3 regions of the Streptomyces sp. NPDC005866 genome follow, and region 1 is predicted to be linked to each of the others. Evidence: predicted binding sites of a transcription regulator. Region 1 holds the regulator's gene; each other region holds the start of a gene.
What was found. The regulator HrcA, encoded in region 1, represses chaperone genes, less so after heat shock. The targets are predictions, from matches to a motif close to TTNGCACTCNGNNNNNCNGAGTGCNAA.

Region 1 (3,276 bases):
GGCGAGCTGCGGGACGGAGACCCCGCCCGCCATGGGGGCCTGCACGATCGGAAGTGGGAAGAGATCGGTCAGTGCGGAGGACATGACGGCATGTTGTCACGTCCTCCGAACAAGACCGAATCGGGCCGCCCCTTTGCACATGCCACACATTTCGGGGCCGAAGGGGCGTGGCCCCTTCACGGCGACCCGTCAACGCCCGTTGAACGCGTCCTTCAGCCGGCTGAACAGCCCTTGCTGACCCGGCTGGAACTGCCCCAGCGGCCGCTCCTCACCGCGCAGCTTGGCCAGCTCCCGCAGCACCCGCTCCTGCTCGGGGTCGAGCTTGGTCGGGGTCGTGACCTCGACATGGACGATCAGGTCGCCTCGGCCCCCGCCCCGCAGATGGGTGATGCCGCGCCCGTGCAGCGGGATGGACTGCCCGGACTGCGTGCCCGGCCGGATGTCGACCTCCTCCAGCCCGTCCAGCGTCTCCAGCGGCACCTTGGTACCGAGCGACGCCGCCGTCATCGGAATCGTCACCGTGCAGTGCAGATCGTCGCCGCGCCGCTGGAACGTCGAGTGCGGCATCTCGTGGATCTCGACGTACAGGTCACCGGCGGGACCGCCGCCGGGCCCGACCTCGCCCTCACCGGCGAGCTGGATCCGGGTGCCGTTGTCGACACCGGCCGGGATCTTCACGGTCAGCGTCCGCCGCGACCGCACCCGTCCGTCACCGGCGCACTCCGGGCAGGGCGTCGGCACGACCGTGCCGAAGCCCTGGCACTGCGGGCAGGGACGGGAGGTCATGACCTGGCCCAGGAAGGACCGCGTCACCTGCGAGACCTCACCACGGCCCCGGCACATGTCACACGTCTGGGCGGAGGTGCCCGGCGCCGCGCCCTCACCGTTGCAGGTGTTGCAGACGATCGCCGTGTCGACCTGGATGTCCTTGGTCGTGCCGAAGGCCGCCTCGTCGAGCTCGACCTCGATCCGGATCATGGCGTCCTGGCCGCGGCGGGTACGCGAACGCGGACCGCGCTGCGACGCCGTACCGAAGAACGCGTCCATGATGTCGGAGAAGTTCCCGAAGCCACCGGCCCCGAAGCCGCCCGCGCCCGCGGCGCCGCTCTGCGAGAGCGGGTCGCCTCCGAGGTCGTAGACCTGCTTCTTCTGCGGATCGGAGAGCACCTCGTAGGCGGCGTTGATCTCCTTGAACCGCTCCTGGGTCTTCGGATCCGGGTTGACGTCCGGGTGCAGCTCGCGAGCGAGCCGACGGAAGGCCTTCTTGATCTCTTCCTGCGACGCGTCGCGGCGCACGCCGAGAACGGCGTAGTAGTCCGTGGCCACTTACGACTCCGCCAGGATCTGTCCGACGTACCGTGCCACCGCTCGTACCGCTCCCATCGTTCCCGGGTAATCCATGCGGGTCGGTCCGACCACGCCGAGTTTGGCGACTGCCTCGCCGCCCGAACCGTAGCCGACCGACACCACGGACGTGGAGTTGAGTCCCTCGTAGGCGTTCTCGTGACCGATGCGTACGGTCATGCCCGAATCCCCGGCCTCGCCAAGGAGCTTGAGGAGGACGACATGTTCCTCCAGTGCCTCCAGGACGGGCCGGATGGTGAGGGGAAAGTCATGTCCGAAGCGGGTCAGATTGGCGGTGCCGCCGATCATCAGCCGCTCCTCGTTCTCCTCGACGAGTGTCTCCAGCAGGGTGGAGAGCACCGCCGAGACCGTGCCGCGGTCCTCGGCCTCGAAGGCGTCCGGCAGGTCCTCCACCAGCCTCGGCACGTCCGAGAACCGGCGTCCCGCGACCCGGCTGTTGAGCCGGGCCCGCAGATCCGCGAGGGACATCTCGCCGAAAGGTGCCGGACAGTCGACCATCCGCTGCTCCACGCGCCCGGTGTCGGTGATCAGCACCAGCATCAGTCGCGCGGGCGCGAGCGAGAGCAGTTCCACATGCCGCACGGTGGACCGCGTCAGCGACGGATACTGCACGACGGCGACCTGCCGCGTCAGCTGGGCCAGCAGCCGCACCGTCCGCGCCACGACGTCGTCGAGGTCGACGGCGCCGTCGAGGAAGTTCTGGATGGCCCGCCGCTCGGGCGCGCTCATCGGCTTGACGCCGGCCAGCTTGTCGACGAACAGCCGATAGCCCTTGTCGGTCGGGATCCGCCCGGCGCTGGTGTGCGGCTGGGCGATGTACCCCTCGTCCTCCAGGGCGGCCATGTCGTTACGCACGGTCGCCGGGGAGACCCCGAGGTTGTGCCGCTCGGTCAGCGCCTTCGACCCCACCGGCTCCTCGGTGCCGACGTAGTCCTGGACGATGGCGCGCAATACCTGAAGCCTGCGTTCACTCAGCATCCAGCGCCACACCTCCAGAAAGTCGTCCCCGCGGCCTTTCGGGTCTTTCGTCTGGCACTCTGCGAACGCGAGTGCCAGCATCCCCGGCCCAGTGTACGGCCGTCGGGTACTGACTGGGCAAGGCCGGTCAGTACCCGGGACGTTCTGCAGCTAGCGTCGCGGCATGACGGTGACTTGGGAAGAGCTGGGTTGGGAGCGGGTGGCCGAGGGGGTCGGCCGGTGCCGGCTGCCGGGCTGGGACTGCACGGCCGGGCTCGTCCTCGGGGCGGGCGCGGTCCTGATGGTGGACGCCGGGTCGAGCCTGGCGGAGGGCGCGCGGTTGCGTACGCAGGCGCAGCAGCTGGCCGGACACCGTGTGACCCATCTCGCGCTCACCCACCCGCACTTCGACCATGTCTTCGGCGCCCCGGCCTTCGCGGGCGCCCTGGTGTACGCGGCGGCGGGCACGGAGGCCGTCTTCGCGCACGGCCGCGAGGAACTCCGCCTGGACGCGATCCGCAACGGCCTGCCGGCCCCGGAGGCCGAGGAGGCGGCGGACGCGCTGCCGCTGCCCCGCCATCCGGTCTGCGGCGAGTGGACCCTCGACCTCGGCGACGGCCGCCAGGCCCTGCTGGCCGACGTGGGCCCCGGTCATACCGCCCACGACCTCGCGGTGCTGGTCCCGGGCGACCCGGAGGTGGTGTTCTGCGGCGACCTGGTGGAGGAGTCCGGCGACCCCCAGGCGGGCCCCGACGCCGTACCGTCCCGATGGCCGGCCGCCCTGGACCGCCTCCTGTCCCTCGGCGGCGACAACGCCTTGTACGTGCCCGGTCACGGAGCGGTGGTGGACGGGGAGTTCGTACGACGGCAGCGCGACACTCTGGCCGCCCGTTTCGGCGTGTCGTGACCACGCCGCCTCCGGTTCTCCTATCGTCATCCGAATGCGCCAGTACT
Region 2 (3,276 bases), on a different contig from region 1:
GTCGGGCTGCGCCCAGTCCGTCGACCCGATCGAACGGCTGGGCAAGAAGGCGGCCGACCGGGTACGAGCGCACGGCCCGGCCGGCGAACAGCGGTACCGTCACTGGGGCCTGAGCGCGCCCCTCCCTCCGGCGCCGCACCCCCCACCTCACCCGCTCTCCCTCCGCACGACTCTCCCCCCGGTCGTCGACCACATCCCCACCGCCGACAAGGTCGTCTTCCTCACCTACGACGACGGCGCCGAGAAGGACCCCCGGTTCGTGGACATGGTCCGTGAACTGCGCCTCCCGGTGAGCATGTTCCTCACGGACAGCGTGGTCGGCCCCGGCTACGGCCACTTCGCCCGCCTCCAGGAGGTCGGTGCGAGCGTCCAGAACCACACCCTCGACCACGCGGCCCTCCCCGGCCTGCCGTACGCCGGCCAGCGTGCCGAGATCTGCGGCCAGCAGGACAAACTGAAGTCCCGCTTCGGCATCCGCCCGCGCCTCTTCCGCCCGCCCTACGGCACGTACGACACAACCACCCTCCGCGCGGCGGCCGACTGCGGAGTGACGGCGGTGGTCCTGTGGCGGGCGGCGATGACGGCGGACAGCATCACCTACGAAAATGGCGAGAAGCACCTGCTCCCCGGCGACATCGTCCTGGTCGGCCCGGACGAGGCCACCGGCCCGACCCTACGAGAGCGCACGGCACGCCTGCTCCGCCGCGTACAGGCAAGCGGCCTGACGGTGGGACGCCTGGAGGACTACCTGTAGCCGAAGGCGACCCGACACCAAGACCAGCCGACCAGCCGATCGCCGCGAGGGCGCTCTGCATGGCATATCAGCCCGGTCCGGCGCCCGCGGAGAACGGCGCTCGGCCACGAGCATCGCCCGGTCGGGTGTCTGCGGAGGACGGTGCTCAGCCACGAGGATCGGCCCGTCTCCGGCGTTCGGCGACGATGGAGCTAGCCACGCGTATCAGCCGGTTCGGTGTCCCCGGAGGACGGCGCTCGGCCACGACCATCGGCCGGTCCGGCGCCCGCGGGGGATGGCACTCAGCCATGCGTATCAGCCGGTCTGGTGTTCGCGGAGGACGGCACTCGGTCACGCGTATCGACCCGCCCGGTGTCCCCGGAGGTTGGCGCTCGGCCACAAGCGCCGGCCGGTCCGGCGTTCGGTGACGATGGCGCTCAGCAACGGCTAGCAGCCCGTCCGGTGTCAGCGGAGGTTGGCGCTCGGCCACATGCGTCGGCCCGTCCCGCCTTCGACGACGATGCCGCTGGCCACCCGTATCAGCCGGTTCGGTGTCCCCGGAGGAGGGCGCTCAGCCACAAGCATCGGCCGTCCGGTGTCAGCGGAGGACGGCGCTCGGCCACAACTGTCAGCCTGTCCGGCAACTATCAGCCCGCCGGCGTTTGAGGACGAGGCCGTCCAGGCCGAAGCGGGGGGCTGGGGGCGGCAGCCCCCGGGGGCGGTCGCCGCGGCTCCGGTCACCCAATTTCGGCGCCGCGCCGCAGGCAATTGGCACTCCGCTTGACCGAGTGCTAATCGCGGTCATAGTCTCAGCATTGGCACTCGGCAGATGAGAGTGCCAACAAGCGACGGGCAGGTCCGGCACCCGCGACGACGGATCGACCTGGTCGCCACCTCAGACAGTTAACCCCGTGAGATCTCCGAAGGGGGAGGTCGGATCGTGACGACCGCCAGCTCCAAGGTTGCCATCAAGCCGCTCGAGGACCGCATTGTGGTCCAGCCGCTCGACGCCGAGCAGACCACGGCCTCTGGCCTGGTCATCCCGGACACTGCGAAGGAGAAGCCCCAGGAGGGCGCCGTCCTCGCTGTGGGCCCGGGCCGTTTCGAGAACGGCGAGCGCCTGCCGCTCGACGTCAAGGTCGGCGACGTCGTGCTGTACAGCAAGTACGGCGGCACCGAGGTGAAGTACAACGGTGACGAGTACCTCGTCCTCTCGGCTCGCGACGTGCTCGCGATCATCGAGAAGTAAGCCTGCGACTTACCACCTCAAGCACTCCGCTTGAAGCTGCGCCCCTGGCCCCCGCGATTCTCCGAGAAGCCGGGCGCCAGGGGCGCAGTCTTGTTCACCCGAGAATTCCGAGAGGGCTCCCGCTGCCATGGCGAAGATCCTGAAGTTCGACGAGGACGCCCGTCGCGCCCTTGAGCGCGGCGTCAACAAGCTTGCCGACACCGTCAAGGTGACGATCGGCCCCAAGGGCCGCAACGTCGTCATCGACAAGAAGTTCGGCGCCCCCACCATCACCAACGACGGTGTCACCATCGCCCGCGAGGTCGAGATCGAGGACCCGTACGAGAACCTCGGCGCCCAGTTGGTGAAGGAGGTGGCGACCAAGACCAACGACATCGCGGGTGACGGTACGACCACCGCCACCGTGCTGGCCCAGGCGCTCGTCCGCGAGGGCCTGAAGAACGTCGCCGCCGGCGCCTCCCCGGCCGCCCTGAAGAAGGGCATCGACGCCGCCGTCGCCGCGATCTCCGAGGAGCTCCTCGCCTCGGCCCGCCCGATCGACGAGAAGTCCGACATCGCCGCCGTCGCCGCGCTGTCCGCCCAGGACCAGCAGGTCGGCGAGCTCATCGCCGAGGCGATGGACAAGGTCGGCAAGGACGGTGTCATCACCGTCGAGGAGTCCAACACCTTCGGTCTGGAGCTGGACTTCACCGAGGGCATGGCCTTCGACAAGGGCTACCTGTCGCCGTACTTCGTGACGGACCAGGAGCGCATGGAGGCCGTCCTGGAGGAGCCCTACATCCTCATCCACCAGGGCAAGATCTCCTCCATCGCGGACCTGCTCCCGCTGCTTGAGAAGATCATCCAGGCCAACGCCTCGAAGCCGCTGCTGATCATCGCCGAGGACGTCGAGGGCGAGGCGCTCTCCACCCTCGTCGTCAACAAGATCCGCGGCACCTTCAACGCGGTCGCGGTCAAGGCCCCCGGCTTCGGCGACCGCCGCAAGGCGATGCTGGAGGACCTGGCGACCCTCACCGGCGCCACGGTCATCTCCGAGGAGGTCGGCCTCAAGCTCGACCAGGTCGGCCTGGACGTGCTGGGCTCCGCCCGCCGCGTGACGGTCACCAAGGACGACACCACGGTCGTCGACGGCGCCGGTGACCCCGCTGCTGTCGCCGGCCGTATCGCCCAGATCAAGGCCGAGATCGAGAACACCGACTCCGACTGGGACCGCGAGAAGCTCCAGGAGCGGCTCGCGAAGCTGGCCGGCGGCGTGTGCGTGATCAAGGTCGGCGCCGCCACCGAGGTGGAGCTG
Region 3 (3,276 bases), on a different contig from region 1:
GCCGCCCTCGGCAGGACAGGCGATCAACCAGGGGTCGATCAGAAGTCCATGTCACCGCCCGGCATGCCGCCCGGAGCGGCCGCGGCGGCCTTCTCCGGCTTGTCGGCGATGACGGCCTCGGTGGTGAGGAACAGCGCGGCGATGGAGGCCGCGTTCTGCAGAGCGGAGCGGGTCACCTTCGCCGGGTCGATGATGCCCTCGGCGATCATGTCGACGTATTCGCCGGTCGCGGCGTTCAGACCGTGGCCGACCTGAAGGTTGCGCACCTTCTCGACGACGACGCCACCCTCGAGACCAGCGTTGATGGCGATCTGCTTGAGCGGGGCCTCCAGGGCGAGCCTCACGGCGTTGGCGCCGGTCGCCTCGTCACCCTCGAGCTCCAGCTTCTCGAACACCGCGGAGGCCTGGATGAGCGCCACGCCACCACCGGCGACGATGCCCTCCTCGACGGCCGCCTTCGCGTTGCGAACGGCATCCTCGATGCGGTGCTTGCGCTCCTTGAGCTCGACCTCGGTCGCGGCACCGGCCTTGATGACGGCGACGCCACCGGCGAGCTTGGCCAGGCGCTCCTGGAGCTTCTCGCGGTCGTAGTCCGAGTCGGACTGCTCGATCTCGGCGCGGATCTGGTTGACCCGGCCCTGGACCTGCTCGGTGGAGCCGGCACCGTCGACGATGGTGGTCTCGTCCTTGGTGACGACCACCTTGCGGGCGCGGCCCAGCAGGTCGAGCGTGGCGTTCTCGAGCTTGAGACCGACCTCCTCGGAGATGACCTCGCCGCCGGTGAGGATGGCGATATCGTTCAGCATCGCCTTGCGGCGGTCGCCGAAGCCCGGGGCCTTGACCGCGACGGACTTGAAGGTGCCGCGGATCTTGTTGACGACCAGGGTCGACAGGGCCTCGCCCTCGACGTCCTCGGCGATGATCAGCAGCGGCTTGCCCGACTGCATGACCTTCTCCAGGAGCGGGAGCAGGTCCTTGACGGAGCTGATCTTGGAGTTGGCGATCAGGATGTACGGGTCGTCGAGGACGGCCTCCATACGCTCCATGTCGGTGGCGAAGTACGCCGAGATGTAGCCCTTGTCGAAGCGCATACCCTCGGTGAGCTCCAGCTCCAGACCGAAGGTCTGGGACTCCTCGACGGTGATGACGCCTTCCTTGCCGACCTTGTCCATCGCCTCGGCGATGAGCTCGCCGATCTGGGTGTCGGCGGCGGAGATGGAGGCCGTGGAGGCGATCTGCTCCTTGGTCTCGACGTCCTTCGCCTGCTCGAGGAGAGCACCGGAGACGGCCTCGACGGCCTTCTCGATACCGCGCTTGAGGGCCATGGGGTTGGCGCCGGCGGCGACGTTGCGCAGGCCTTCCTTGACCAGGGCCTGGGCGAGGACGGTCGCGGTGGTCGTACCGTCACCGGCGACGTCGTCCGTCTTCTTGGCGACTTCCTTGACCAGCTCGGCGCCGATCTTCTCGTACGGGTCCTCCAGCTCGATCTCCTTGGCGATGGACACACCATCGTTGGTGATCGTGGGGGCGCCCCACTTCTTCTCAAGGACGACGTTGCGGCCCTTGGGGCCGAGGGTGACCTTGACGGCGTCGGCGAGCTGGTTCATACCGCGCTCAAGGCCGCGCCGCGCCTCCTCGTCGAACGCGATGATCTTGGCCATGTGAAGTGGTCCCTCCAGGACTGGGGGTGAGTCTTCGGACCGCGCCCGCGCCCGCGACGGACGGCTCGCCGACCCGTGGGTTCCTTGCCCCACCCGGCCTGCGGGCCTCACCGACCCGGTCCATCTTTGTCACTCTCACCTTCAGAGTGCTAACGCCAATGATTAGCACTCGCCCATCGAGAGTGCAAGGCGCGCTCGCGAAGCGAGTGTTCGTTGAGGAGTGGCGGTCGGGCGACGGGCGGGCGCAAGCGCCTCCCGAGGACTGGGCCGCCCCTCGACCGCACCTCGACTCCGGCACCGCGCCGCGCGCCCGGTGGCGCGCTCGCGCGCTCGCCCCGGGCATGCCAAAGGGCTCGTAACCCATGGCTCCCATGGGTTACGAGCCCTCCGACAAAGAAAGAAGAACGACGCTGTCAGTCGGCGCGTGCTTCAGCTGGTCGCGAGCCGGACCATGTCCGCCTGCGGCCCCTTCTGGCCCTGCGAGATCTCGAATTCGACCCGCTGACCTTCCTCCAGGGTGCGGTAGCCGTCCATCTGAATCGCGCTGTAGTGGACGAAAACATCCGCACCACCGTCGACCGCGATGAAGCCGTACCCCTTCTCCGCGTTGAACCACTTGACGGTGCCCTGAGCCATGCCTAACTCCCCTATTACTGGCCCTTGCACAGATCCACACTTCGCGGATCCGGGTCAGACCTCACCCCCCACAGGTTGGGGGCGTGCGCCGGAACGCGTCGACCGCGGCTGAATGTATCTGTCCAACTGCCGTCTGCAACAGGTCAATCGGACGAGAATTCTGGACCGGAAGGGTCCGGAATGTAGTGAGAATTCGGCCGACTTCAGGGCAAGTCGGGCCGCATAAAAGCCGCAAAAGCCGCATATAACCCGCACACTTTGGCTACTTATTGTCGGGCCTGCGGAATGAATCCGGGGCTTCCACCCCGGAGATCAGGAGCGCGTTCCCCAACTCTACCTCGCTCAACCACACTGAATTGCCCCCTCCGCTTCTCTCACGGAGGGGGCAATCGGATGAACAGTCGGTGATGGGTATTACCGAAGGTAATGTTCGGTCATACGGCCATCACGACAGCCAGGTCAGCGGGGTCACCGGGGCTCAGCCGCCGGCGACGGCCGGGATGATGGACACGCCGGCGCCGTCCGGGGTGGCCGTCTCCAGGCCCTGTTCGAAGCGCACATCGTCGTCATTGACGTACACATTCACGAACCGGCGCAGCTTGCCCTGGTCGTCGAGGACGCGGGCGGCGATCCCGGTGTGGTTCTTCTCCAGGTCGGAGATGACCTCGCCGAGGGTGGTCCCGTCAGCGCTTACTTCGGCCTGGCCACCGGTGTAGGTGCGCAGGATGGTGGGGATGCGAACGGTGACGCTCACGTTTCAAACCTCCGGTTAGAGCAACGCCCTGCTTTTGGACGACTGCCTGCTAGGCCAGCCCAGCCTCGCGGAACGACTCGAGAGTGGGCCGGATAGTCGCCGTAAGCCCGGTGCCCGCCACGGCGTCCAGCGTCTTCAGTCCATCACCGGTGTTCAGTACAACGACCGACTTCGCCGGATCGATCAGCCCGTTCTCAATGAGCTTCTTGGTGACTCCGACCGTCA

Region 2: groES (co-chaperone GroES) is a predicted target of HrcA. The motif match lies at 1,502-1,528, and genes of this name have one in related genera.
Region 3: groL (chaperonin GroEL) is a predicted target of HrcA. The motif match lies at 1,824-1,850, and genes of this name have one in related genera.

The regions. Positions count from the first base shown of each region.
Region 1 is NZ_JBEXWP010000031.1:79,476-82,751, reverse strand. It holds gene ABZ396_RS34740 (nitronate monooxygenase) at 1-84, opposite strand, end outside; gene dnaJ (molecular chaperone DnaJ) at 190-1,326, opposite strand; gene hrcA (heat-inducible transcriptional repressor HrcA) at 1,327-2,343, opposite strand; gene ABZ396_RS34725 (MBL fold metallo-hydrolase) at 2,507-3,229, shown strand; gene ABZ396_RS34720 (DUF3097 domain-containing protein) at 3,264-3,276, shown strand, end outside.
Region 2 is NZ_JBEXWP010000015.1:158,302-161,577, reverse strand. It holds gene ABZ396_RS23035 (polysaccharide deacetylase family protein) at 1-754, shown strand, start outside; gene groES (co-chaperone GroES) at 1,674-1,982, shown strand; gene groL (chaperonin GroEL) at 2,110-3,276, shown strand, end outside.
Region 3 is NZ_JBEXWP010000004.1:43,445-46,720, reverse strand. It holds gene groL (chaperonin GroEL) at 39-1,661, opposite strand; gene ABZ396_RS07105 (cold-shock protein) at 2,091-2,297, opposite strand; gene ABZ396_RS07100 (MoaD/ThiS family protein) at 2,776-3,051, opposite strand; gene thrC (threonine synthase) at 3,101-3,276, opposite strand, start outside.